4 regions of the Paenibacillus stellifer genome follow, and region 1 is predicted to be linked to each of the others. Evidence: predicted binding sites of a transcription regulator. Region 1 holds the regulator's gene; each other region holds the start of a gene.
The links. The regulator LexA, encoded in region 1, represses DNA repair genes until DNA is damaged. The targets are predictions, from matches to a motif close to CGAACATATGTTCG.
Positions count from the first base shown of each region.

Region 2: PSTEL_RS18190 (YolD-like family protein) is a predicted target of LexA. The motif match lies at 3,002-3,015, and genes of this name have one in related genera.
Region 3: PSTEL_RS11320 (DNA polymerase IV) is a predicted target of LexA. The motif match lies at 2,401-2,414, and genes of this name have one in related genera.
Region 4: addB (helicase-exonuclease AddAB subunit AddB) is a predicted target of LexA. The motif match lies at 3,763-3,776, and genes of this name have one in related genera.

Region 1 is NZ_CP009286.1:3,257,262-3,263,082, reverse strand. Features, by position in the region: gene PSTEL_RS15040 (carbohydrate-binding protein) at 110-877, opposite strand; gene PSTEL_RS15035 (hypothetical protein) at 1,692-2,024, opposite strand; gene PSTEL_RS15030 (L,D-transpeptidase) at 2,317-2,655, opposite strand; gene lexA (transcriptional repressor LexA) at 2,772-3,398, opposite strand; gene PSTEL_RS15020 (LysM peptidoglycan-binding domain-containing protein) at 3,673-4,080, shown strand; gene PSTEL_RS15015 (DUF896 domain-containing protein) at 4,237-4,446, shown strand; gene PSTEL_RS15010 (hypothetical protein) at 4,495-5,022, shown strand; gene PSTEL_RS15005 (HAD family hydrolase) at 5,079-5,821, shown strand, end outside.
Region 2 is NZ_CP009286.1:3,917,745-3,923,565, reverse strand. Features, by position in the region: gene PSTEL_RS18210 (acetylglutamate kinase) at 1-117, shown strand, start outside; gene PSTEL_RS18205 (thermonuclease family protein) at 253-783, opposite strand; gene PSTEL_RS28185 (YjcZ family sporulation protein) at 904-1,023, shown strand; gene PSTEL_RS28180 (hypothetical protein) at 1,183-1,317, shown strand; gene PSTEL_RS18200 (NucA/NucB deoxyribonuclease domain-containing protein) at 1,601-2,041, opposite strand; gene PSTEL_RS18195 (hypothetical protein) at 2,179-2,703, shown strand; gene PSTEL_RS18190 (YolD-like family protein) at 3,041-3,376, shown strand; gene PSTEL_RS28020 (hypothetical protein) at 3,394-3,546, opposite strand; gene PSTEL_RS28175 (WGxxGxxG family protein) at 3,671-4,042, shown strand; gene ltrA (group II intron reverse transcriptase/maturase) at 4,535-5,821, shown strand, end outside.
Region 3 is NZ_CP009286.1:2,497,822-2,503,642, reverse strand. Features, by position in the region: gene PSTEL_RS11325 (glycoside hydrolase family 94 protein) at 1-2,283, shown strand, start outside; gene PSTEL_RS11320 (DNA polymerase IV) at 2,458-3,717, shown strand; gene PSTEL_RS11315 (threonine/serine exporter family protein) at 3,812-4,585, shown strand; gene PSTEL_RS11310 (threonine/serine exporter family protein) at 4,617-5,039, shown strand; gene PSTEL_RS11305 (hypothetical protein) at 5,220-5,696, shown strand.
Region 4 is NZ_CP009286.1:4,111,235-4,117,055, forward strand. Features, by position in the region: gene PSTEL_RS19010 (UvrD-helicase domain-containing protein) at 1-188, opposite strand, end outside; gene addB (helicase-exonuclease AddAB subunit AddB) at 197-3,700, opposite strand; gene PSTEL_RS19020 (GNAT family N-acetyltransferase) at 3,837-4,364, opposite strand; gene PSTEL_RS19025 (class I SAM-dependent rRNA methyltransferase) at 4,709-5,821, opposite strand, start outside.

The DNA.
Region 1 (5,821 bases):
TTTAGGTCACTAAAAACGAGCCCTAGATCTCTTCTAAGGCTCGTTTCGCGTTCAAGGAATTATAATAATTCGCCTGCGATCCTGCTATTAGCTGCACTCTTAAAATGAATTATTGGACCTCGTAATTATGGCCATAGTTATTATCCCAATACGTCTGCCCGCCAACTGTATACGAAATCGCATATTTAACATCTGCAGCACCAGGAACATTGAAGCTGTAGCTCCATCTTTCAACACTATTGAAATTGTTCAAGGAGCCATTGTAAGTAGCGAAGCCCTCCTGAACCGTTGCCCAGTTGTCCGTTGTGTATACGACTTTTACTGTTTTCGTCGAACTCAGGTTTTTAACGTAGATGTTTCCGCTAAACTCACCATTGCTCAGAGTACTTTTGGCGTTAAGCACATTTGGTAATCCCAAAATAACGGAATCGAGGGGAACTGTACTGTTGACTTCATTGTAATAATTTACTCCCCCGTTGTTATCCCAATAGGTCTGGTTATTCACTTCGTATTTGATTGCGAATTTTACGAAGCTCAGATTCTTCAACTCGGAATGATCTGTTGTAGAATCATTTGTGAAGATGCTGAAATTCCATTTCTCATGGGTTCCATCCGTCGGCCCTACATAACTCGCACTGGTATCATACCAATTTGTGTTATCTGTCGTGTAATGGACAGTGACATTTTTCACGGTTCCCAGATTAGCAACATCAATATTTCCGCTGAATCCGACATATCCAGGTTTATAAATAACGCTGACATCCGAATCAAGAAGCTTGACCTCATCACCGCTGGCAAATGCCGATCCCACAAAGGATACACCAAAAATCAGAGTAAACATCATCAATCCAGCAAAAAGTTTTTTAATTGCTTTCACTGCTATCTCTCCTCTAATTTTAATTTTTAAACACCGGGTCTTGAGCCGACAAGAATGTTGTTCATACGTTTGCACATTTCTTTGTGTTTTTTCATTCCTCCTTTGAAACTTGAGAATTGGTTGTAAATTGTTGAATGTTAATTATTTCCTATCAATAAGGATATCTTTAGCAGAATTATATGTAAATAGTAATAAAGTAACATTGTACTAGAATAATATATGGGATAATATGTCATAAAAGGTCGATAAACAGGAAGGAAGCACAAAAGTCACCTTAAAGGCTGTCGATATTCGCCGAGTCCATTGGAAAATTCCATTCATAGAAAAAGGTACAGTCCTTCAGAAAATGGAGGCTGTACCTTTTTTGCCGGGGTAGATGTCTTCTTTGATTTTGATCCTTACCGCTGAATAAAAAACAGTAAGTTCTTCAAGTGGCCCAGGTTATTCCTCCTGTGGAGACACTTTTCGAATTGGATGTCTAAGCTCTTCTCAATCAGGCGGCAATGGCTCTTTCGGAACTGGCTTTAAGAGTGCAATTTTTCATGCAGTGATATGTTGAAATGTTATCGTGAAGAAGATCAATCGGTGCATGAGGGCTTGACCACCTTGCGGGGAGTTTTACATATTAGGCTGATTGATCATGGGAGACCCAAGGCAAAGCCTGGGCGGTATTCAGGAAGAAGTAGGGGCGCCGGTCAAATCCTCGATATCTGTCGATCCCATAATCAACAATGTAATTACAATTACCAGGAGTATGTTCACAGCAAACCCTTCGCCGTCAAAATCGCTCATTCGGACACACCTTCTTTTGAAGTTATTTGTTATTCCCGGTTTGCTTTTTTAGAGCTCCCATCAAATCGTTCAATGTTAAGTTGCCGTTCTCGTTCATAAAGTTAACCAGCTTATCGACATTGGTGTCGCCCATATCGCTCAATGTTTTGTATTTCCCCACCAGGCTGACGAACAGAGAAGCGTCGGTGAACATTTGAACGGAATCAACCTTAAGCTTACCGCTCAACAACAATGCAGCCACCGCCACTTCAAGCCCTTTATTCTTCTTAACTGTCGACGCTGTGCTTTTCTTCTTGGCGCCTGAATTGTTGCGGTTTCCGAGAGGAGCCATGGTCTTTCCTTCCTCCCTGAGCATAATTTCGAAAATGGATATTGAGCGCATCCTCCGTATCACACTCTATGCGTACTCTAAGTTTTTGGTTAATCGGGCATTGAATTGCACGGGAAATTGAAACTGCGGCTGTTCTGGATCGGACAGGAGGGGCGTTCTGCCAGCTTAAATGCTGATTCATGCGGATAACGCAACTCGATCGTCATTTGCTTCGAACTTCAATTGAAGAATCAGTATTGGCAAAATGACCGCCATCGTAAAAAACCGCCGGGCGGCGGTTTTTGCGCTGAGTCTTTAGCTTACAAATAGCGCCGCCTTACTTCCGGATTGTGACCCGGGTATGAAGCGGAACGGTGCGGGCCAGCTCCAGCACATCCTGATTATGCATCCGGATGCAGCCATGCGACACGTTGCCGCCGATGGAAGCCGGATTGTTCGTGCCGTGAATCCCGTAATGCGGTCTGGATAACCCGAGCCAATAAGCGCCGAAGGGCCCGCCAGGATTTGGCTGCTTATTGATTATGGTATATTCACCGGCTGGGGTTACGGTCAGCATTTTACCGATCCCGACGGGAAAGCCCCGAATTACGGTGTCCTGATCCAGGAGATACAGCATATGGTCGGACAGATCGACTATGATGCGGTAGTTGGGCACAGTGATTCCCCCTTTTTATCATCCTATGCCCCCAAATTCATATGAAATGCTAATCATAATGAAAAAAGGCAGCGCCGTTGTACGGCTCTGCCTTTAAGTGCTGCTGTTATAGTAGCTTAATGAATATCACGGAAAAGACCAATAACCTTGCCGAGAATCGTAACCCGGTTCAAGCGAAGCGGTTCGTAAGACGGATTCTCTGGTTGAAGCCGAATATGATCCCTTTCCTTATAGAAGGTCTTGACTGTAGCTTCATCTTCCTCGGTCATCGCTACGACGATATCACCATTGTCAGCGGTCTGCTGCTGCCGGACGATGACATAATCGCCATTCATAATGCCCGCTTCAATCATGCTGTCACCCGACACGGAGAGCATAAATACCTTGTTGTCCCCAACATAATGAGTAGGAAGGGGGAAGTAATCTTCGATGTTCTCTGTCGCCGTAATCGGTATGCCTGCGGTAACCTTGCCGACAACCGGTACTCTTGCGACCGTCTGGACAAATTGATGAACATTCTCGGATTCCTCCTGGCCAAGCAGTTCAATGGCCCGGGGTTTCGTCGGGTCGCGGCGGATAAGGCCTTTCTTCTCCAGCCGGTCCAGATGACCGTGAACGGTCGAGCTGGAGGCTAGTCCAACGGCTTCACCTATCTCCCGGACTGAGGGCGGGTACCCCTTGCTGCGAACTTCGTTGCGTATAAACTCCAGGATCGCCAGCTGGCGACTCGAGATCTTTGACATCGGAATACACCCCATGTAGTAATGTTTGGGAAAATTATAACACAGAACCTTCGTTCGCACAAACATAAGTTCTAAAATTGATGAAGCAAACCTGTAATGGCTGAATCTGCATTAAGAAATAGTAACCTCTCAACTTCAGTTTAGTAGTAAAGAAGAGGCTTAAATTGCTTCAAAAAATAAAGGGAACACTCGTTCGAAAAACCTCTTGATCGAAACGCATGTTCGTGCTATATTAGTTTTGTAAGTAAGAACAAGTGTTTGGAGGATGATACCCATGAGATATGGTACATATAAGAGCATCTATAATGAAGAATCTGTTCCGGCAGTTAGACAGGAAACCCGCTCGACGAACAAAGTCAACGGTTCGGGATCTAACCGAAGTGTCAATTCTATAACGGTGTTGAACCGTATTGGCATGTTCAAGATCTCGTTAATTCTTCTTATGATAATTTCCGGCTTCACGCTTGTGAACCAGGTGTTCGCCAGCTCCGAGAAATCGCCTCAGCAGGAACGTAAGGTTGTTGTAGAATCGGGAGACTCGCTGTGGGGCATCGCTCAGGAGTACAAGCCGTCGAATATGAGAACAGTAGTCTACATGCAGGCGATCCGTGAGCATAATCATCTGAATGTCAGCGGGCTGCAGGCAGGCCAGGTGATTTCGGTTCCTATCTATGAAGAGTAAGACAGGCGCTACCAGCACAGCGATCTTTAGCTAATGATCACAATCCAACCCAATATCAGATGTCGAAGAGCTTTCAGGGGATCGCCTTGACAAGCTCTTTTTCTCATGGCAAAGTTAGAATGACTTAAATGTCATGTTTCGACAGGAGGAAATGGTTTGAACATAGATGAACTGGTTAACCGGATTAACGAGCTTGCCCGCAAGCAGAAGAGCGAAGGGCTTAACGAGGAAGAATTGGCGGAACGCGCCAGGCTCCGTGAAATTTATCTGGGCAACGTGCGCCGTAACTTCCGCGCTCAGCTTGAATCCATTGAAATTGTAGATAACGAAGGAAATGATGGGAACGGCAGCAAGCCCCTGCACTAAGGGGCCTGTCCTTTCATAGATATTTCAGTATGACTAGGAGGAAAGGAAATGGCCCGTTCTTGGGAAAGAATGGTTCAACGCAATTCACAGCAGCTTAACAAAAAAAGGAAGAAGGAAGGCAAGGAATCGATTCATGCCTCCCGTTCACAGGCTGAAAGCGATGTATTTAAAGGAAGAAACATTGCATTTCCGGTTGTCCTTGTGACGCTCGGCATTTTGTATGCCTTTATCGCCCAGGTTGACGCGGCAGCAAACGGTTCGAAGAACAACTCCGTGATGAACTGGATCGGGGTAGTGCTCTATTTCGGTCTCGCGGCCCTGATCTACTTCCGCCGCCCTTATCTCAAAGTCGAACGTTCAAAGGTGTCCACCTTTAAGTTCAATAGGAACCGAATCCTGGAAGCTGACCAGATCGAGAAGATTATCGTATCTCGCCGCGCCGTGAGCATTAAGCCAAAAGCCAAGCGGGGAAATTGGGTCTTCTCCAAGCTGATCAACCGTTACGATACGGCTGCCATGGGTGAACGTATGGAGCAGTTCGCGAAACAGCACCGCATTCCGTTGGAGAGCGAGTAAGTTTTTTGAAACTGTATACCGCATAATCTGGATGAAGAGAGGAAGTAGTGGAGGAAATGCCGATTGCTGCTGTACTGTTTGATCTGGACGATACGCTTTTATGGGATGAACGAAGCATTGAAGAAGCTTTTGAGCACGCTTGCTTGGCTGCCGGCGACGCCGTAGACCCCAAGCTGCTGGAGACCGCTGTACGCAAGGAAGCGCGGAGCTTGTACGAGTCTTACGAAACGTTCCCGTTTACCCAAATGATCGGCATCAACCCGTTTGAGGCGCTCTGGGCTAACTTCACTGCCGGGGAACAACCGGAGTTCCGGAAGCTGGAGCAGCTGGCACCTGTCTACCGGAAGGAATCGTGGCGCCGTGGACTGTTGTCGGTCGGGATTGATGACGAGGCTCTGGCCGAGACCCTTGCAGCCCGCTTCGCCGCAGAACGCCGCAGCCGTCCGTATATCTACGAAGAGACGCTCGAAGTGCTGAAGACGCTCCAGGGTAAAGTGAAGCTTCTGCTGTTGACGAACGGCTGTCCTGCGCTTCAGCAGGAGAAGCTGGATGGCGTCCCCGAGCTGACTCCATTCTTTGATCATATCGTGATCTCCGGAAACTTCGGCAAAGGCAAGCCGGACCCTGCGATTTTTGCGCATGCGCTGGAACGCCTGAACATCAAGCCTGAGGAAGGCGTTATGGTCGGGGACAAGCTGACGACCGACATTCGCGGCGGTTTGGCTGCCGGACTGACTACGGTTTGGATCAACCGCACTGGCAAGCCTTCGGATCCGGAGATTGTACCGAATTACGAGAT
Region 2 (5,821 bases), 660 kb from region 1:
GGGAATTACACCGAGAATGTCGCGACCAACGACCGCATTGAGCCGCAGGCGTATGAAATGGCTGACGTGATGACGGAAGGCATTGTACGGCAGTTCCCGTCATTGTTCCAGAGCTGAATCCTCTGGCTAAGCCGATATTCAGGGAACCTTCAACTTGTTCTCATGCTGCTTTAAGCTCGGGGGATTATAGTAAACACATACCCCCTAGATGACACTTGACCTTGCCGGATTCCGGCAGGGTCCTTTTTTGCATTATTCCACGCTCCAAATCCCAAGACCGGCCGCCTGCGCCTTGCGTTCAACGTCACGGAACCGTTCCTCATATCTCACATCAGGCGGAAAAACAGCAACGCGGGCAAGGCCCTTTTCAAGCAGCAGCTCATTGACCATCTCTTCCCCGATGTAAGCATAGGCGAGCAGGCGCCCGTAACGGTCCCGTTCGGATTTATCGAACTCCAGTGTAACCTTCTTGTCCTGCAGAAGCTTTCTCGTGAAGGCCGAAGCCTCCGGTCCGTATGGCTCTTCAGGCGACATTTCAGGCGTATCAATCAGAATGAGACGCACCTTCTCCTTTGAGCCGTCGTCCAGCCTGATAGTAAACGTATCGCCGTCTGTAACCGAGACGACCTTCGCTTTCTGGTTGAGGATGAAGCTAAAAGTATGAGTAGCCAAGACCTCGTCCTCGTAATCTTGAGGCTCTTCTCTTCCGGACCAAACTTCCAGTCCCAGCAGAGCGATGGCGATCAGAACCGCAAGAAGCCGGATTCGCTTCAGTTTCAACATTCGGACGGACACTCCCATAGTAATTGGTTTCCTTGCCATTTTCATTTCCTGATTACCCAGTTTGCGGCGCAGCGCACGGCATATGCTGTGATGAATCACATTTAGAAGGAGGAATTGTTCATGTGTGACAACAACTCGAACAATGTCGCTGGTGCAGGCTACGGAGGCTGGACCTCGACCACGACAATTCTGGTTCTGTTCATTCTTCTGGTGATTGTCTCCCGTACCTTCTTTATCTAGGTTTCGCCGTTTGTACGGTGGAGCCCTGCCGGCATAACGCCGGCAGTTTTTTTGTCTGTCCCGGCTTCTGTCCCGCATTTGTTTACCGTTATGCCCAGTACAGCAGGGCACAGGTAGTCATATGCTGTGGTGTATCAAACATTAAGGAGGGTGTCGATTATGGGTGGATACTGCGGCGGCGAAGAAGTAGGCGGAGCACACATGGGACCGGCTTACTGTCCAGGAACCTCGACCGGGGCAATTCTGGTTCTGTTCATTCTTCTGGTCATTATTACGAAGTCCTTCTGGATCTAATTGTCCATTTTTACCGAATGTTTTCTTCACAACACCCAATCACTGGAGTCTATGACGCATATTCTGTGATATATCCATTATAAAGGAGGAAATGACGATGGGTGAAGCTTGTGGCGTAGGTGCAGGCGGTTACGGGCCTTGGACTTCGACAACTGCTATTCTGGTGCTGTTCATTTTGCTGGTAATCATCACCAAAGCTTTCTGCCTGTAAGGCTTTCTAACCTGATACACACAGCCCCTTCCAAAAAAATTGGAGGGGGCTGCTGCATTATTAGAGGACAGATCAGGGGATGATGAATTCAACCCGGGTTCCATCCGGGTACTCATCGAGCTGATTGCCGATCCAGCTGCCCGCGCCGCGGTTGTCGGCCGGCTTTATGTATTCGATGTCCGCGCCTGCGCCGCCTTCCTTGCACATGGCCATAGGCCATTCGTCGCGGTCATAACGCTTCTTGGTGGGAACGCCTTTGAGCGACTCCTTGCGGTTCTCCTCGGCGCCATCCCGGTCAATTGTACAGACGCTCGGCTCTCCGCTTTCAATTGCCTTCTGGATATGTTCTGCTGTCTCCGGATACTCGTCCGAAGGGAACACCAGCTTCACAACCGCCGTACCCGGCGGCTCCTGCTCCTGAACGACCCAGCCGTTCCGTTCGGCGAGGTAGGCCAGCACGATCAGCAGCAAAATAAGGAGAATCAGATTTCGGTTCAATTTTCGTTTGCGCACTTTCCATCTCCTTCTTGCGGCGGTATCTTTTACATTATAATCGCTCGGGGCAGGCGCAGGGTAGAAAATTCCCGATTTTTTTTGTTGCGCAAACGGGCAATCTTCTCTATGCTTTTATAGCAGGAGGGATCATAGAGATGAGAAAAGCCTTACTCGCCGGCGCGGCTGCAGCGATCATGCTGCTCAGTGCCTGCAGCGGTACAACACAGCCCGAGTTTTCGCAGGAAGATACGAAAGAGAACGTCCAGAATTTCTATAATGAAATCTCGGCCCTTGACGAGAGCTCCAAATCGTCACTGGATGACTTTAATAAAGCGCTGTCCGCTTATTCAGCAGGAACCTTGGCGGCAGATGATCTGGAGAAGGCGATTGAGAAATTTCAGGATACGTCATCCGATCTGGCGGATAAGGCTAAGAAAGTTAAGGTATCGTCCCGTTTTCCAGATGAGATCGAGAAGATGCTGATTGAAGCCAAGGACTCCTTCGAAAAAGCGTACAACATCAAGAAAGAAGCATCCGAAAGTGCGGATTCCCCGAGCGTTACTGCTGAGCAGTTCGACCAGATGAACAAAAATGCCGATATCGTGATGCTGTACGGCATCTCCAAGCTCAATCAGGCCAGGGAAGCGACCGGACTGCTGAGCGATCAGAAAGCCAATTAAACAGACCTTTATCGTAACCTGTCAGGCGCTGCGGCGCATATGCCGCCGGCGTCTTTTTTGACATGTACTTTTTTGACATGTAAAAGAGAGGATTACGCCATGCCATGTATCTGAATCCGCTTCACCCGGCCGAAGCTCACTTTATAGCGCTATTTGCAAATATTAGATTTATCAGTTTCGCGCTTAAAAAGGCCTTAATTCTTCCCGGTAAAACGCCCGTCGCCCAATGACGAAGCAGGCGTTAATACTTATGTCATTTTTTCCTTGTTGATGAAATGGCGGCGATGCGGATATAATACAAACATACGTTCCCATAATATGAAGGAGGCGAATTCCTTTGGGCAAGAAACTCGAGGGAAACGGACTATGGGAGAGCAGCCGAATGATGCTGCCCGAGCATAAAAGACGGATACTGGAGGAACAGAAAGAGACGCTCCGGCGGGAGCGCCCTGTGCTGGACGATCAGAAGCGGGAAGAAATGGAGAGACTGCTGACACTTTCGCTGCGGGAGCATGTGCGGGTCACCCTGGTTCTGTTCGATCCGTTCGAGAATGTGACGCTGAGCGGCTTCGTCACCTCGATCCACGCGCATACCCGGGAAATCAAGCTTCAGTGGTCGGGCGAATGGAAATGGATCAGCCTCGACCACATTGTGGAGGTGCAGCCTGCCTGATCTCAGGTTCTGCCTGTTCAGGCCTGCTGGTCGTTCTTCTCGTAAGCGATGAGGGTAACCGGGCTTCCGGTCAGCCGGGAGATGTCGGCTTCGGCGCTTCGGATAATCTCGATCGCCTCTTCCCGTTCTTCAAGAGGTGCCACCTGATACCGGTCGCTATGGATGTCCATGGATATACCTCCTTTCTTCGGTAGTGTGCTCCGCGACGTGCGGATTCATTCGGATTTTCCTGCATAGAGAAGCAGGGGCCGGGGGAAGCTAACAGCGACTAACCCAAACAGGAGGGACTTACCTTTGAAAAAGCTGATGGCAACTCTTGCTTGCAGTGCTGTTCTGTCGATGAGTCTGGCTGGAGCCGGCTATGCCGAAAGTGCAGCGGGAACTGTTGGCGTGTACACCAATGACGGCGTGACCGGCAATGTGACTCGGGGCTATAACACGACTTACCCAACAGGCACATATACCAATGATGGTACAATGACGAACCGCGCCGGCACGGTAGCTCCGCTGAACACAACCCGTACCGGCACTTACCGCGCTACCAGCACGACAGCGACCACTACCCGCGGCTCGAACTGGGGCTGGCTCGGTCTGCTCGGCTTGTTCGGCCTAGTCGGCATGCGCAGCAGAACTGGTGACAGAACGACTAGCGGCGACCGCCGTTAATTTTCACTCGGCAATACAGTCATGGCCCGTACAGGCGGCAGCGCCAGTGCGGGTCATATCTGTGGTGCGCCCGGCATGGGCGATAACTCGGCGGTGAAAGTCCGCTACGGGCTTGGCAGTAGGAACTGTTAGCTGAAGGCAAGGGTGTCCGCCGCGAGGCGGAATCTGAAGGAAGCTGGAGGCAAACCCTCGGTCTGACGAACAGAAATCACATATAAGGCATGATGGGACGGACGAGCTTGCCACACAAAGCAAAGTCCAATACTGCCCGAATCCCATGATGTAAATGTGGCAGATAGATGAGGGGAAAGTTATCGCTCTTACCCGGGGAGATCTCACAGACGGGGAGTAGGAGAAAAAAAATCCGAAACACGGAGTAAAGCTTGTTGTGAGAGGTCAGCAGACGCCATAGTACGCCTGTTGCGTCAGCGGCAAGCGGAAGGGCTGAACAATCGTAAGTCTCGAGTACAGACTGGAAGGAGAACCGGTGCGATGAAAGCAGAATACCGAAAGGGCTGCCCTCAAAGGGATAGTGTGGAACACGAAGAGTATGCGGGAGTGCGGAGTGCCGGAGCTCGGGAAGGTAAAGAAAGAGACGGTGCAAACGATCTGATGGAACGCATCCTGGACAGAGATAATCTGAACCGGGCGTACAAACAGGTCAAAAGTAATCACGGAGCGCCCGGGATCGATGGGATGACCGTAGAGGCGGCGCTTCCGTGGCTGCGGGAAAACAGAGATGAACTGCTGCAAAGCATCCGGGAAGGGAAATACAAACCAAGCCCGGTGCGGCGCAAGGAAATCCCCAAACCAGATGGAAGCGGAGTGAGAAAGCTCGGCATCCCGACCGTCGTAGATCGGGTGATCCAGCAAGCGATCTCCCAGCAACTGCAACCGTTATTCGAGCCACTTTTCTCGGATGGAAGCTATGGCTACCGCCGGGGTCGAAGTGCGCAACAGGCCATTCGGAAAGTCAAAACGTACGCCGAGCAGGGCTATGGACAAGCGGTTGAAATCGATCTGTCGAAATACTTTGACACGTTGAACCATGAGCTTCTTTTGAACTTGCTGCGCAAACAGATCGAGGATAAACGCGTCATCGACCTGATCAAAAAGTACCTGAAAAGCGGAGTCATGGAAAACGGGGTACGACGCGCAACGGAGGAAGGATCGCCGCAAGGCGGGCCGCTGTCTCCGCTTTTGTCAAATGTCTATCTGAACGAATTCGATCAGGAGATGGAGAGCCGAGGCGTGAGGGTCATCCGCTATGCGGACGACATTGTCGTGCTGGCGAAGAGCAAACGAGCAGCCATGCGACTGCTGGAATCCAGCCGGACGTACTTGGAGCAGAAGCTAAAACTTCAAATGAACCCGCAGAAGAGTAAGGTCGTCAGCGTCGTGGCGCAGAAACACTTTAAATTCCTCGGCTATGCGCTGGGAAAGAACGGGAACGGTGTGTACATTCGCACCCATCCGCAATCTCTCGCTAAAGCAAAGAGGAAACTGAAAGAGCTCACGAATCGAAGACAAGGCAGGAGTGCAAGAGAGGTAATGGAGAACGTAAAAGTCTACATTCGCGGCTGGCTGGGTCACTTCTACGTAGCCGACATGAAGCGAATCCTGCAAAACTGGAATGAATGGCTGCGAAGGCGGATGCGCATGTACATCTGGAAGCAATGGAAGAAGCCAAGAACGAAGGTACAAAATCTGCGAAAGCTGGGGATACCGGAGTGGCAGGCTTACCAATGGGGAAATACAAGGCGGGGCTACTGGCGAATA
Region 3 (5,821 bases), 760 kb from region 1:
CTGAGAAGACTGACCCGCTACCGCTACAACAACATTCCGCTCGATACAGGCGGACGCTACTATTACCTGTATGACAACGGCGATTTCTGGACTCCGGGCTGGATGCCGGTCAAGCGCGATCTCGACTTCTACGAATGCCGCCACGGCCTCGGCTACACCTCCATTACCGGTGAGCGGAACGGCATTTCCGTGACCCAGCTGGCTTTTGTCCCGATGGGCTACAATGCGGAAGTTCACCGTCTCGTCGTCAAGAATACAGGATCTGTGGAGAAATCGGTTAAGCTGTTCTCCTTCGCCGAATTCTGTCTCTGGAACGCCCAGGACGACATGACCAACTTCCAGCGCAACCTCAGCACCGGCGAAGTTGAAGTCAAGGATTCCGTCATCTACCACAAGACCGAGTACCGCGAGCGCCGCAACCACTACGCCTTCTACTCTGTCAACCGCCCGCTCGACGGGTTCGATACGGACCGCGAGTCCTTCCTCGGCATGTACAATGGCCTGGATGCGCCGCAGGTTGTCGCAAACGGCGAAGCCTCGAACTCCGTCGCCAGCGGCTGGTCGCCGATCGGCTCCCATGCCCTGAATCTGACATTGGCTCCGGGAGAAGAGCAGAGCCTGATCTTCGTGCTCGGCTACATCGAGAACGAGGAAGAAGACAAGTGGGAAGCGCTGAACGTCATCAACAAGAAGCCGGCGCTTGCCATGATCGAGCAGTTCGCCACCGACGAGCAGGTTGACGTGGCTCTGGCAACCCTCGCCGCCCATTGGGACGGCCTGCTGTCCAAGTACCAGATCCAGAGCGGCGACGACAAGCTGAACCGCATGGTCAACATCTGGAACCCGTACCAGTGCATGGTCACCTTCAACATGTCCCGCTCCGCCTCCTACTTCGAATCCGGCATCGGCCGCGGCATGGGCTTCCGCGACTCCAACCAGGATCTGCTCGGCTTCGTGCACCAGATTCCGGAACGCGCGCGGGAACGCATTCTCGACATCGCCGCCACCCAGTTCGAGGACGGCAGCGCCTATCACCAGTACCAGCCGCTCACGAAGAAAGGCAACAACGAGGTCGGCACCGGCTTCAACGACGACCCGCTCTGGCTGATTCTGGGCACCGCTGCGTACATCAAGGAGACCGGCGATGTCAGCATTCTCGATGAGCAGGTATCGTTCGACAGCAATCCGGACAACACGGCTACCCTGTTCCAGCATCTGAAGGTCTCCTTCGAGCATGTTACGAACAACCTGGGGCCGCACGGCCTGCCGCTCATCGGACGCGCCGACTGGAATGACTGCCTCAACCTGAACTGCTTCTCGAAGGAACCGGGCGAATCGTTCCAGACGACTGCGAACATCGAAGGACGCGTAGCGGAATCCGTATTCATCGCCGGCCTCTTCGTCTTTGTCGGACCGGACTATGCCCGGATCTGCCGGATGCGCGGCCAAGAGGCTCTGGCGACGGACGCCGAAGCGAAGATCGAAGATATGCGGCAGACGACGCTGACCCACGGCTTCGACGGCGACTGGTTCCTGCGCGCCTATGACCACTATGGCGAGAAGATCGGCAGCAAGGAGAACGAAGAAGGCCAGATCTTCATCGAGCCGCAGGGCATCTGCGTTATGGCCGGAATCGGCGTGGAGGGCGGCCAGGCCGAGAAGTCGATGACCTCCGTACAGGAGCGCCTCGACACCAAATACGGCATCGTGCTTCAGCAGCCGCCATATTCCAAGTACTACCTGAACCTTGGCGAAATCTCCACCTACCCGCCGGGCTACAAGGAGAACGCGGGCATTTTCTGCCACAACAATCCGTGGATCATGATCGCCGAAACCGTTCTGGGACATGGCGACCGGGCATTCGAGATCTATTCTAAAATCGCTCCGGCCTACCTGGAGGACATCAGCGATCTTCATCGCACCGAGCCTTACGTTTACTCGCAGATGATCGCCGGCAAGGACGCTGTGCGCCACGGCGAAGCGAAGAACTCCTGGCTGACCGGAACGGCCGCCTGGAACTATGTTGCCATCACTCAGGCCATCCTCGGCATCCAGCCGGACTTTGACGGCCTGAAGGTCGATCCTTGCATCCCGGCCGAGTGGGACTGCTTCGAAATCACCCGCGTCTTCCGCGGTGATACGTACGTCATCCAGATCAAGAACCCTAACCATGTCTCCAAAGGCGTGGCTAGCCTGACGCTTGACGGCGCGGCTGTGGAAGGCAACATTATCGCTCCGGTGCTTGACGGCGGCGTTCACCAGGTCGTCGTAGAGCTCGGCTGATCGCAGCATTTCTGCACCTATTACCTATAGCTTGTGCCAAGGAGGCCGCCGGAATTCCGGCGGTTTTTTTGCAATACGAAGAATGCATAAGCAAGTGGTAATGAATATACATATACACGGTCATACGTTCGCATTATAATGAGAGCAGACTACTCCAAGAGGAGCGTGACCCTCATGAAAGAACGCATCATTGTGCTATCGGACTGCCAGAGCTTCTACGCCTCCGTGGAAAAAGCCTCCCAGCCCGCCTACCTCGGCCGGCCGCTCGTCGTCGCCGGCGATCCCGCCCGCCGCAGCGGCATCGTGCTGGCCGCATGCCCGCTGGCCAAGGCGCGCGGCGTCACTACGGCGGAGGCGCTCGGCGAAGCGCTGGCCAAATGCCCGGACCTCGTCGTCGTCCGGCCGCGGATGCAGCAATACATCGACGTCTCCGCCCAGATCACCGCCATTCTGCGCACCTTCAGCGACATGGTGGAGCCCTACTCGATCGACGAGCAGTTCGTCGATATAACCGGCAGCCTCGCGCTCTTCGGAAGCGCGGAGGAGATCGCCGCCGCCATGCAGGAGCAGATCCGCACCGAGACCGGCGTCTATGCCCGGATCGGCATCGGCTACTCCAAGGTGACGGCCAAGATGGCCTGCGATCTGTGGGCCAAGAAGTCGGACAACGGGCTGTTCACCCTGTCCCGGGACCTGCTGCCCTCCCGGCTGTGGCCCCGGCCTATCGGAGACCTGTTCATGGTCGGGCGCCGCATGGCGGCCCACTTCGACAGCATGGGCATCTTAACGATCGGCCAGCTGGCCGAAATGCCGCTGGCCGAGCTGAAATGGAAGATGCGCGAGAAATTCCGCAAGCGGTGCGACATCGACGCCGAGCTCTACTGGCGGATCGCGAACGGCATCGACGACAGCCCCGTACATACGGACACGTACGACGCGCCGCCGAAGAGCGTCGGCCACCAGATGACGCTGCCCCGCGACTACCGCAGCTTCGCCGAGATCAAGGTGGTGCTGCTGGAGCTCTGCGAGCTCGTCTGCCGGCGCTGCCGGAGCCTCGGCATGAACGGCTCCGTCGTGTCCGTCGGGTGCCAGGGCGCAAGCTTCGAGGAGCCGACCGGCTTCTCCAGGCAGACCACCCTGCCCGATCCCTGCAACGCCACGAACCTTGTCTACGAGGCCGCCATCCGGCTGTTCCGGCTGCACTGGGACGACCAGCCGGTGCGCCGGGTCAGCGTCACGCTGTCGGGACTGTCCAGCGAGATGGAATACCAGCTCACCCTGTTCGAATCCAGGCCGAAGTACCGCGAGCTCGAGCGGGCAACCGATCTCCTGAAGAGCAAATACGGAGACGCCATTATCGGCAGAGCTTCCTCCTTCACCGATTCGGGGCAGCTCAGGGACCGGGCCGGCAAAATCGGCGGACACTATAAATGATGAAAAAAAGGCGAATTTTCGAACTTCGACTTGATCTTTTGAGCTCCTCCGGGCACAATCAATATATAACACCCAAGGGGAGGATTAAGAAGGCTTGGACAGTCCCGAGAACAACACCGAAAACAACAACATCTATGAAATTATAGATTTATGCCTGCTCGCCGGCAAAATCATGCTGCAAAACGGCGCGGAGACCTACCGCGTGGAGGACACGATGACGCGCATGGCCGCGGCTCTCGGCTTTCCCGGAGCGCACAGCTATGTGACGCCGACAGTCATCCTGTTCACCACGAGCCGGACGGAGCAGCCGAAGCTGTTCCGCATCGCCGAGCGCACGACCGATCTGCAGAAGGTCGCCCAGGTCAACGACATCTCGCGCCGGCTGAGCCAGCGGAAGCTGACCTCGGCGCAGGCGCGGGAGGAGCTGGCGGCGGTCGATGATTCGGCGCATGCCTATCCGGCCTGGCTTCGGGTCGCCGCGGCCGCGCTTGCGGGCGGCTGCTTCACCATCATGTTCAATGGCCGGTACAGTGACGCTCTGCCCGCCCTGTTCGTGTCGGGCATCGGCTACGCGGCGGCGGCCTATCTGCAGAGGCTGGCGCAGATCCGGTTCTTCGCGGAGCTGACCGCTTCGATTCTGATCGGTCTCCTCTCTTATCTCGCCGTTCAGGCCGGCATCGGCGCGGAGACGGACAAAATTATTATCGGCTCCGTTATGCCGCTCGTGCCGGGGCTGCTCATTACGAACGCGGTCCGCGATCTCATGGCCGGCCATCTTATTTCAGGGCTATCCAAGGGTGCGGAGGCGTTTCTGACCGCTTTTGCCATTGGAACCGGGATTGGCCTCGTGCTGTCCTTTGTTGCTTAAGCTTTATGGAAAGAGGAATATTCTTATGATTATGATCGTTCAGCTCCTGACCAGCTTTATCGCTTCCGCCACCTTCTGCATTCTCTTCAACACGCCAAGACGCATGCTGCTTCCTTGCGGTCTGGCGGGCATGCTGGGCTGGATGGTCTACCTGCTGCTAAGTCCCGATTGGAAGCCCGTGGTGGCGACCTTCTTCGCCACGGTCATCGTGGGAGCTGTGAGCCAGATTTTCGCACGGGTCTTCAAAATGCCCGTTATTATCTTCAGCGTCGGCGGCATCATCCCGCTCGTTCCCGGCGGTCTTGCCTACGACGCCATGCGCCGGTTCGTCGAAGACGATTACATCACCGCCCTGCAGGTTGCCGTTCAGGCGCTGCTGCTCTCGGGAGCCATTGCCGCCGGCCTTGTGCTCAGCGAGGTGCTGGGGCAAATGTTCCGGCGCAGAAGAGTATAAACCAAGAAGAAGCAGAACGGACGGACGGCCGCCATGCTTCTTTTTTTTTCATCATAGAGCAATAGCAATACAGCAGCTTATTTGACCGCCACCGCGCAGATGACCGCTCCTCCAAGCAAGCCCTGAACGACCGGGACGTTCAGTTCGTGATGCATATTCCACAGGACTTCTCGGAGAGCCTTGCCAAGCAGGTACGGCAAATGGAAAGCGTTCGGCCCCCTTCAGGGCATCAATCTGATTATCTCTCTGATTGCTCCGCTGGTCGGGGTTAGCATTTATTTTGCGGTACATGGCTATGGAGCGGAAGCGTTCTTCAAGGTCTGGATGACTCATTCGCTGGAAATGTTCACAGCCATCGAATTCACCATCATCTTCTGCATGCTGGCCGGCCAGGGGGGCATGCTGCTCAACATGCCTCTGCTGCTGACCCAGTCGATCAGTGCCGGTTCGGTCATGACACGGGACATCATGCCGGGATATTACAAGTTCATCAGCTATATTTCGCCTATGTATTATTCGGTTCAGCTGGATTACAATACACTATTCGGCGGAGGGAAATCGGCCGAGTTCGTAATTTCTCTCACGCTTATCGCCGCTGCGGCGCTTGTGCTGAACAGCATCATTCATCTCGTCAGCTCGATTACGTCCGTTCGCTGAAATAGCGTTAACGCACCGGAACCGGCCCAATGCGGCTGGCTCATGCGGTTGGACCGTCCAGTCGGCTCATTCGGTGTGCTCAACAGAAGACAAGGCTCCTCGGCGAACAAAAGGCAGTCAAGGCT
Region 4 (5,821 bases), 850 kb from region 1:
GTAGCCACCAGAAGACGATCGACGCTGAAGCCGCCCTTCTCGTCCCGGATTTTGCGGATAATGCGCTCGACGAGCACGGCCGTTTTACCCGAACCGGCGGCTGCCGCAACGAGAATATCGTCCCCACTCTCGGCGATCGCCCGCCACTGGTCGTCGCTCCAGATGCTTCCTTCCGGCTTGGCCGGCATAATGATGCTCACTGCTCTTGTCCTCCTTCCTTTCCACGGGAGAGCATCTCCCATACGGCATCTTTGCCGGGCTTGCCCAGCAGCTTGTAGGCGTTGCCTTCCACAGTCTCGTCGAACTGGCAGACGGACCGGTAGGAGCAGAACGTACAGGCGGTCTCCTGCTGAATCCGGTAAGGCATGATCGCCGTATCGCCTTCCGTAATCCGTGTTCCGATTTCCGCAATCGTTCCCCTTACCGAGCCCAGCAGCGTCTCCCACTGCTCCGGCGTCGCCACGGAGGCGCTGCTGTAGAAGCTTCCGTCGCTCTTCAGCGCAACCGGGACAATGCTGGAATGCCCCTTGTCCAGCGTGGTGTCCATCAGCGAGACGATATCGCGGTCGGCTACAAGCAGTCCTTTCATCTTGAACCGCTTGAGCAGCTCCTGCTGCGCTTCCTCTCTGCCCATTCCGTTGGACGAGGACAGCAGCGGGTTATGAACATGGAAATAAAGAGTGCCTGCCGGATAAGCCTTCTCCCCGAGCCATTCCTCGGCATAAGTCAGCAGCACGTCAAGATAGGTCAGCATTTGAAGCGAAAGGCCATAGTACACTTCATGCAGCTTCAGATCCTTGCGGCTCGATTTGTAATCAATTACGCGAAGCATAATCCCGTTCTCGCCTTCCGCCGTATCGACGCGGTCGATCCGCCCCACGACCTCCATGAGGCAGCCGTTCGGAAGCTCCACCCGCAGCGGAGGAAGCGGCTTGCCCGGACCGAAATCAAGCTCCAGAAAAGCGGTATCGAAGCTGCCCCGGCGGGCATGCTCGCCCAGAATGACGGAGGCGCGGCTGACGATGTTCTTGAGCTTGCGGGCGATATACGCATAGCGCTTCGAGCTTCTCAGAATTTCGCCCTGCAGCATTGGGGCCAGCCTGTCCACCGTCTGGCCGGCTTCCTTCACGCACTCTTCCGGTGTAAGGCTGCCCCAGCTTCTCCCCTGCTTCTGCAGATCCGATCCCATGCTGCTGAGGGCAGCATGGAATAATTGCCCGATATCGGGAGCCTGAAGCTTGTACAGCTGCCGGTCTTTCAAGCGAAGCCCATACGATGCGAAATGAGAGAACGGGCAGGAGACGAACTTCTCCATCCGTGAGACGCTTCCCCGAAGTGTCGTTCCTCCATACAACCGGAGGCTGGTCCCCTTGCGCAGCGGCATCCCCGGATTCCGGTAGAACAGCGAGCCCGTCAGCGTCATAAGCTTGGGCCGCCATTCCTCGCTCTCTGTGAACCAGTTATAGACATCCCACCAGACGGCGGGGATCTCCCGTCCCTGTTTCCATTCCCGCAGCTGCATGATGAGCATCCGCAGACTCTGCTCCGGATGCCCGATGAATCCATGATGATCCTCTTCCGGAGCCGACACCGGCACACCCGGAAGATATTGCTCTGACAGGCCGGGGAACATCCGGCGTACATGCCGGATGATCTCCGAAGGCAGCAGATTCTTGCCTTCGTCGTCCGCAGCGGCATAGCTGATCCACAGGCGGCGCGAAGCCGACGTCAGGGCGGAATAGATCAGGAAGCGTTCGTCCAGCATCTGACGGGAGGCGCCGGGAGACAGCTCCATGCCGCCTTCCTCCAGAACGGCGCGCTCCACCTCGGACAGAACGCCGTCCTCCTGCGCCAGCGCCGGAACGACGCCTTCATTGAAACCGAGCAGAAAGACATATTTGATGCCGGTTACCCGGGTCCGGTCCATCGTTCCGAGCAGCACCTGATCGAGGGACGGCGGAACAAGACCCATCCGAAGCCCGGCAAGCCCTGTCTCCAGAATGCCGGCGAACAGGTCGAAGCTCACGGTCTCTTCTCCCATCATCTCCACGATCTGGTCCAGCAGGTCCAGCACCGCTCCCCACAGCTGGCGGTGCTCCCGCGCCGCCAGCGTTCTTCCCCCCTCAAGGGCAGCGGCGCTCATGGTTTCGAGTCTCCGCGCCGCCCCTGTCCGGTCCAGAAGCCCATAGACCGCTCTGCACAAATCCAGGCCGGTCTTGCTTCTTCTGACCGCCTTCTCGAATGCCATGAGCGGCGCCGTTACCGCCTCCCGGCATTTCTCCATCAGCGGCAGCATGCGTCCGTCGGACCGTCCGCCTTCCTCCAGCGACAGGCTCGGAATGCCCCGCCACTCGTAATTGCTGTCAGTCCAGCGGGTTCCCTGAATGCCGCATGCCAGAACGTAATTCTCCAATATATCCATGTCGCCCCGGGTCAGACTGCCGTCTTCCGGCAGCAGAAAATCCGTCTTGATGACGCGGAACACATCCTCATACCGCCAGCGGCGGCGGATGATATCAAGCGAGGAGCGGATGAACTCCACCAGAGGATGGTGCAGCTCTCCTTCCTTGCGGTCCATAAAGAAGGGAACACCGTAATCGCGGAACAAGGGCGGAGCCAGATGATCATAGTCATCCAGACTGCGGACAAAGACGGCCATTTCGCTGTACTTGGCCCCTTCCTCTCGCGCCAGTCTTCTCATCTCGCGCAGTGCCCCTTCCAGCTCGGCCCGTTTGTTGGCCGCCGCCGCGATCGTGATCGCGTCTTCTGCAGGCTGCGTTCCCCGGTAGATATGCCGCCGGTCGAACCCGCGCTCCAAATGAGCAAGCACAGCTGATTCCGCGAAGCGGGGCGGCACGGACGGAGCCAGCACTTCATCCCTGACCGCAAGTCCCAGCTCCGCCGCCATCCCTCTCAGCTTGATGTATGCCAGGGCGGAAGAGTGAAACAGCTCCAGCTCGCCCGGCCGGCCTCCGCCGGGGATCGGGCGGTCCAGCGTCAGCGCAATCGTTACATCCGCAGCATGCAGCATCAGCTGGCGCAGCACGGTCAGCTCCCTTGCGGTGAATCCCCGGAAGCCGTCTACATAGACCGACGAGCCGCGGACGAAAGAAGAAGCTGGAATCAGCTCCGTCAATTCCTCCAGCCTGTCCTCTTCATCGATGTACAGGTTCTCCATCGCTTTCTCGAGATCAGAGAACACCAGATTCAGATCCTCCAGCTTGTTTCCAAGAATCGGACTGCCGCCGGCCACTTCCTGAAGACGGCCGAGTTGATCCTCCAGATCGCAGGCTCCATGGCAGCAGCGCTTCAGCTCCGCGTGCAGACGGCCGAGCCGTTCCACGAAGCCGGGCCGGTCATAGGAAGCGCCAAACAGCTTCAGTTCGTCTCTGCGCCGGCTAAGTATTTTGTAGAGAAGCATCTTCTTGCCTTCGTCTCCAATTGGCACGCCGCCTCTCCCGCCGGTCTCCTGCTTCACCCGATAGGACAGGCGCGGGAAGCTCAGGGTCTGCGCCCGCAGGCTTCCTTTTACCCCGCTGTCTCGAAGCAGCCCCTGTTCCGCCGTGAAGGAGCCTTGCTCCGGTACAATCTGAATAATCGGCGCGCCGAGCGGGTCCTTCCGCAGTTCCCGGGCTATGGCCTCCCGGATTGTTGTCGTTTTGCCGCTGCCCGAACGGCCGATCAGTAACGTTACCGGCATAGTACAGTTGACTCCTTCCGTTCCATATTCGTCTTAACATTATAGCACAGACGCCGCTCATCGGAACATACGTTTGCAGAACTTCCAGGGATTAGCGGATTATTCCGCAAAAGCCCGCCGCCTGCACTGGTTCGGTTCAGGACCGAAACTCCATCAGCCAGCAATCCTGATAGCGTCCCTCATGCCACTCGCGCTCCGGCAGCATTTTGACCTTGCGGAAGCCGCATTTTTCATAGCATCTAATCGCTCTCTCATTAACCGTCCGGGGGTCTGTCACAATCCGCTCGGCATTTGCCTTGGAGCGCAAATAACGAACCATGGAGGAGACGAGCATCGTGCCGATTCCCCTGTTCCAGCATCCGGGCTCCCCGATAAACTGGTCGATTCCCCAGACGTTCTCGGCGTTATAGCCGTATACCCGTTTTTCTTCGTCAGCCAAAGGATAGAAGTGGATATAGCCGATGGCCCTATCTTCATACTCGGCGATGCATCGGTTCGTTTCATCTTTTTTGTAAAAAATAGCGTCCACCTTCTCCGCATCAAACGGGTTATCCCTGCCCTCATACCATTCCAGCACCCGGTCATCCGACAGCCACCCGGCCAAAAGCTCCCGGTCCCGGTTCTCCAAGCGCCGAACGGCGATTTTCCCTTCACTGTAGAGCATACTGCTTTCCCCACTTTCCACGCGGCAGGATGATGATCCGGCCTTCTTGTACGGTCCTCCGCGTCCACAACCTCTATCCTTATGTTACCATTTGCCACCGAGCATTGACATTTGAACGATGCAGAAAGTTAAAAAACATCACCTCGCGTCTAACGGCTGGATTGCTCTACATGCTCAGCGGCTGAAGCCCCAAAACAAAAAGCCGCCGTTCCATTCGGACGGCAGCCGGATACATGCGCGAGCAGAAGGTTCAAGAACGTCCCTCACCGCTCTATTCACTTATTGTTGCAACCTGACCATGCTTCTGATCATTCGTTTCTGACAATTTCATTTCTAAATAAGATTTACTTCGAGGTGACCTCAAAAATAGCGAATTTCAAGTAATGTCCTTCCTCCACCCCGAGAATTTGCGGATGATCCTTGCCTGCGGCCCGCCACTCGATCAGCCTGAGACTCTTGCCCGCGTCTTCGGCGGCTTCGGCGATGGTCTGAAGGAACAGCTCAGGACGCATATGATACGAGCAGCTCGCCGTCACGAGATAGCCGCCTTCATTGACAAGCTTCATGCCGTGCAGGTTGATGTCCTTGTAGCCCCGGCAGGCGCCTTTGACCGCGCCTTTCGTCTTGGCGAAGGCGGGCGGATCGAGAATGACTACATCCCAGGTGCGCCCGCCTCCAGCCGTCATCGGCTTCGAAGTGTCGGGCTTCCCGGCCTTTTTCCGCTCGCTGCCAGACGTCTCGGCTGTTAATGCCCGCTCGCTGCGCTCCTCAAGTCCCTTGACCTGGTTCCGCAGGTATTGGAAGGCATCGTCCACGACGAACTCCACCCGGTCGCCGAAGCCGTTCAGCTCCACGTTCGCCTTCGCGCTCTCGATCGCATGGGCGGAGACGTCTAGGCAGGTTACCTTCTTCGCGCCGTATTTGCAGGCGTTCAGCGTGAAGCTGCCCGTATGCGAGAAGCATTCCAGCACGGTCGCCCCGTCCCAGTAAGGGAAGGTGACCTCTTTGCCGCTCTTGTTGACAGGCACGGTCCGGCGCTCGCCGTCCTCCCCTTCAATCTCCTGAAGGATAATGCCGCTGCGGCTTCCCCAGCCTGTCATGAGCGGCGCGATCGACGCGCGATTCTCCCGCTGGTCGAAGAAGTATCCGGTCTTCTGACCTTGTTCGATGTCGACGATTACCTTAAGGCCGTTCTCTGTTACCGTAACATGGCGAGGGGCTTCGCCGTACAGGAGACCTGTCTTCTGTTCCAGTCCCTCCAGCTCCCGCACCGACACGTCGCTGCGCTCATAGATGCCCTTCGGCTGCATAACCCGCACCAGCGCTTCAACGATTTGCTCCCGGCGAAGATCCATTCCGAGCGTCAGCAGCTGCACAACGAGCACGTCGCCGAAACGGTCGACGATCAGACCCGGCAAAAAGTCCGCTTCCCCATACACAAGACGGTAGGCCGTCTC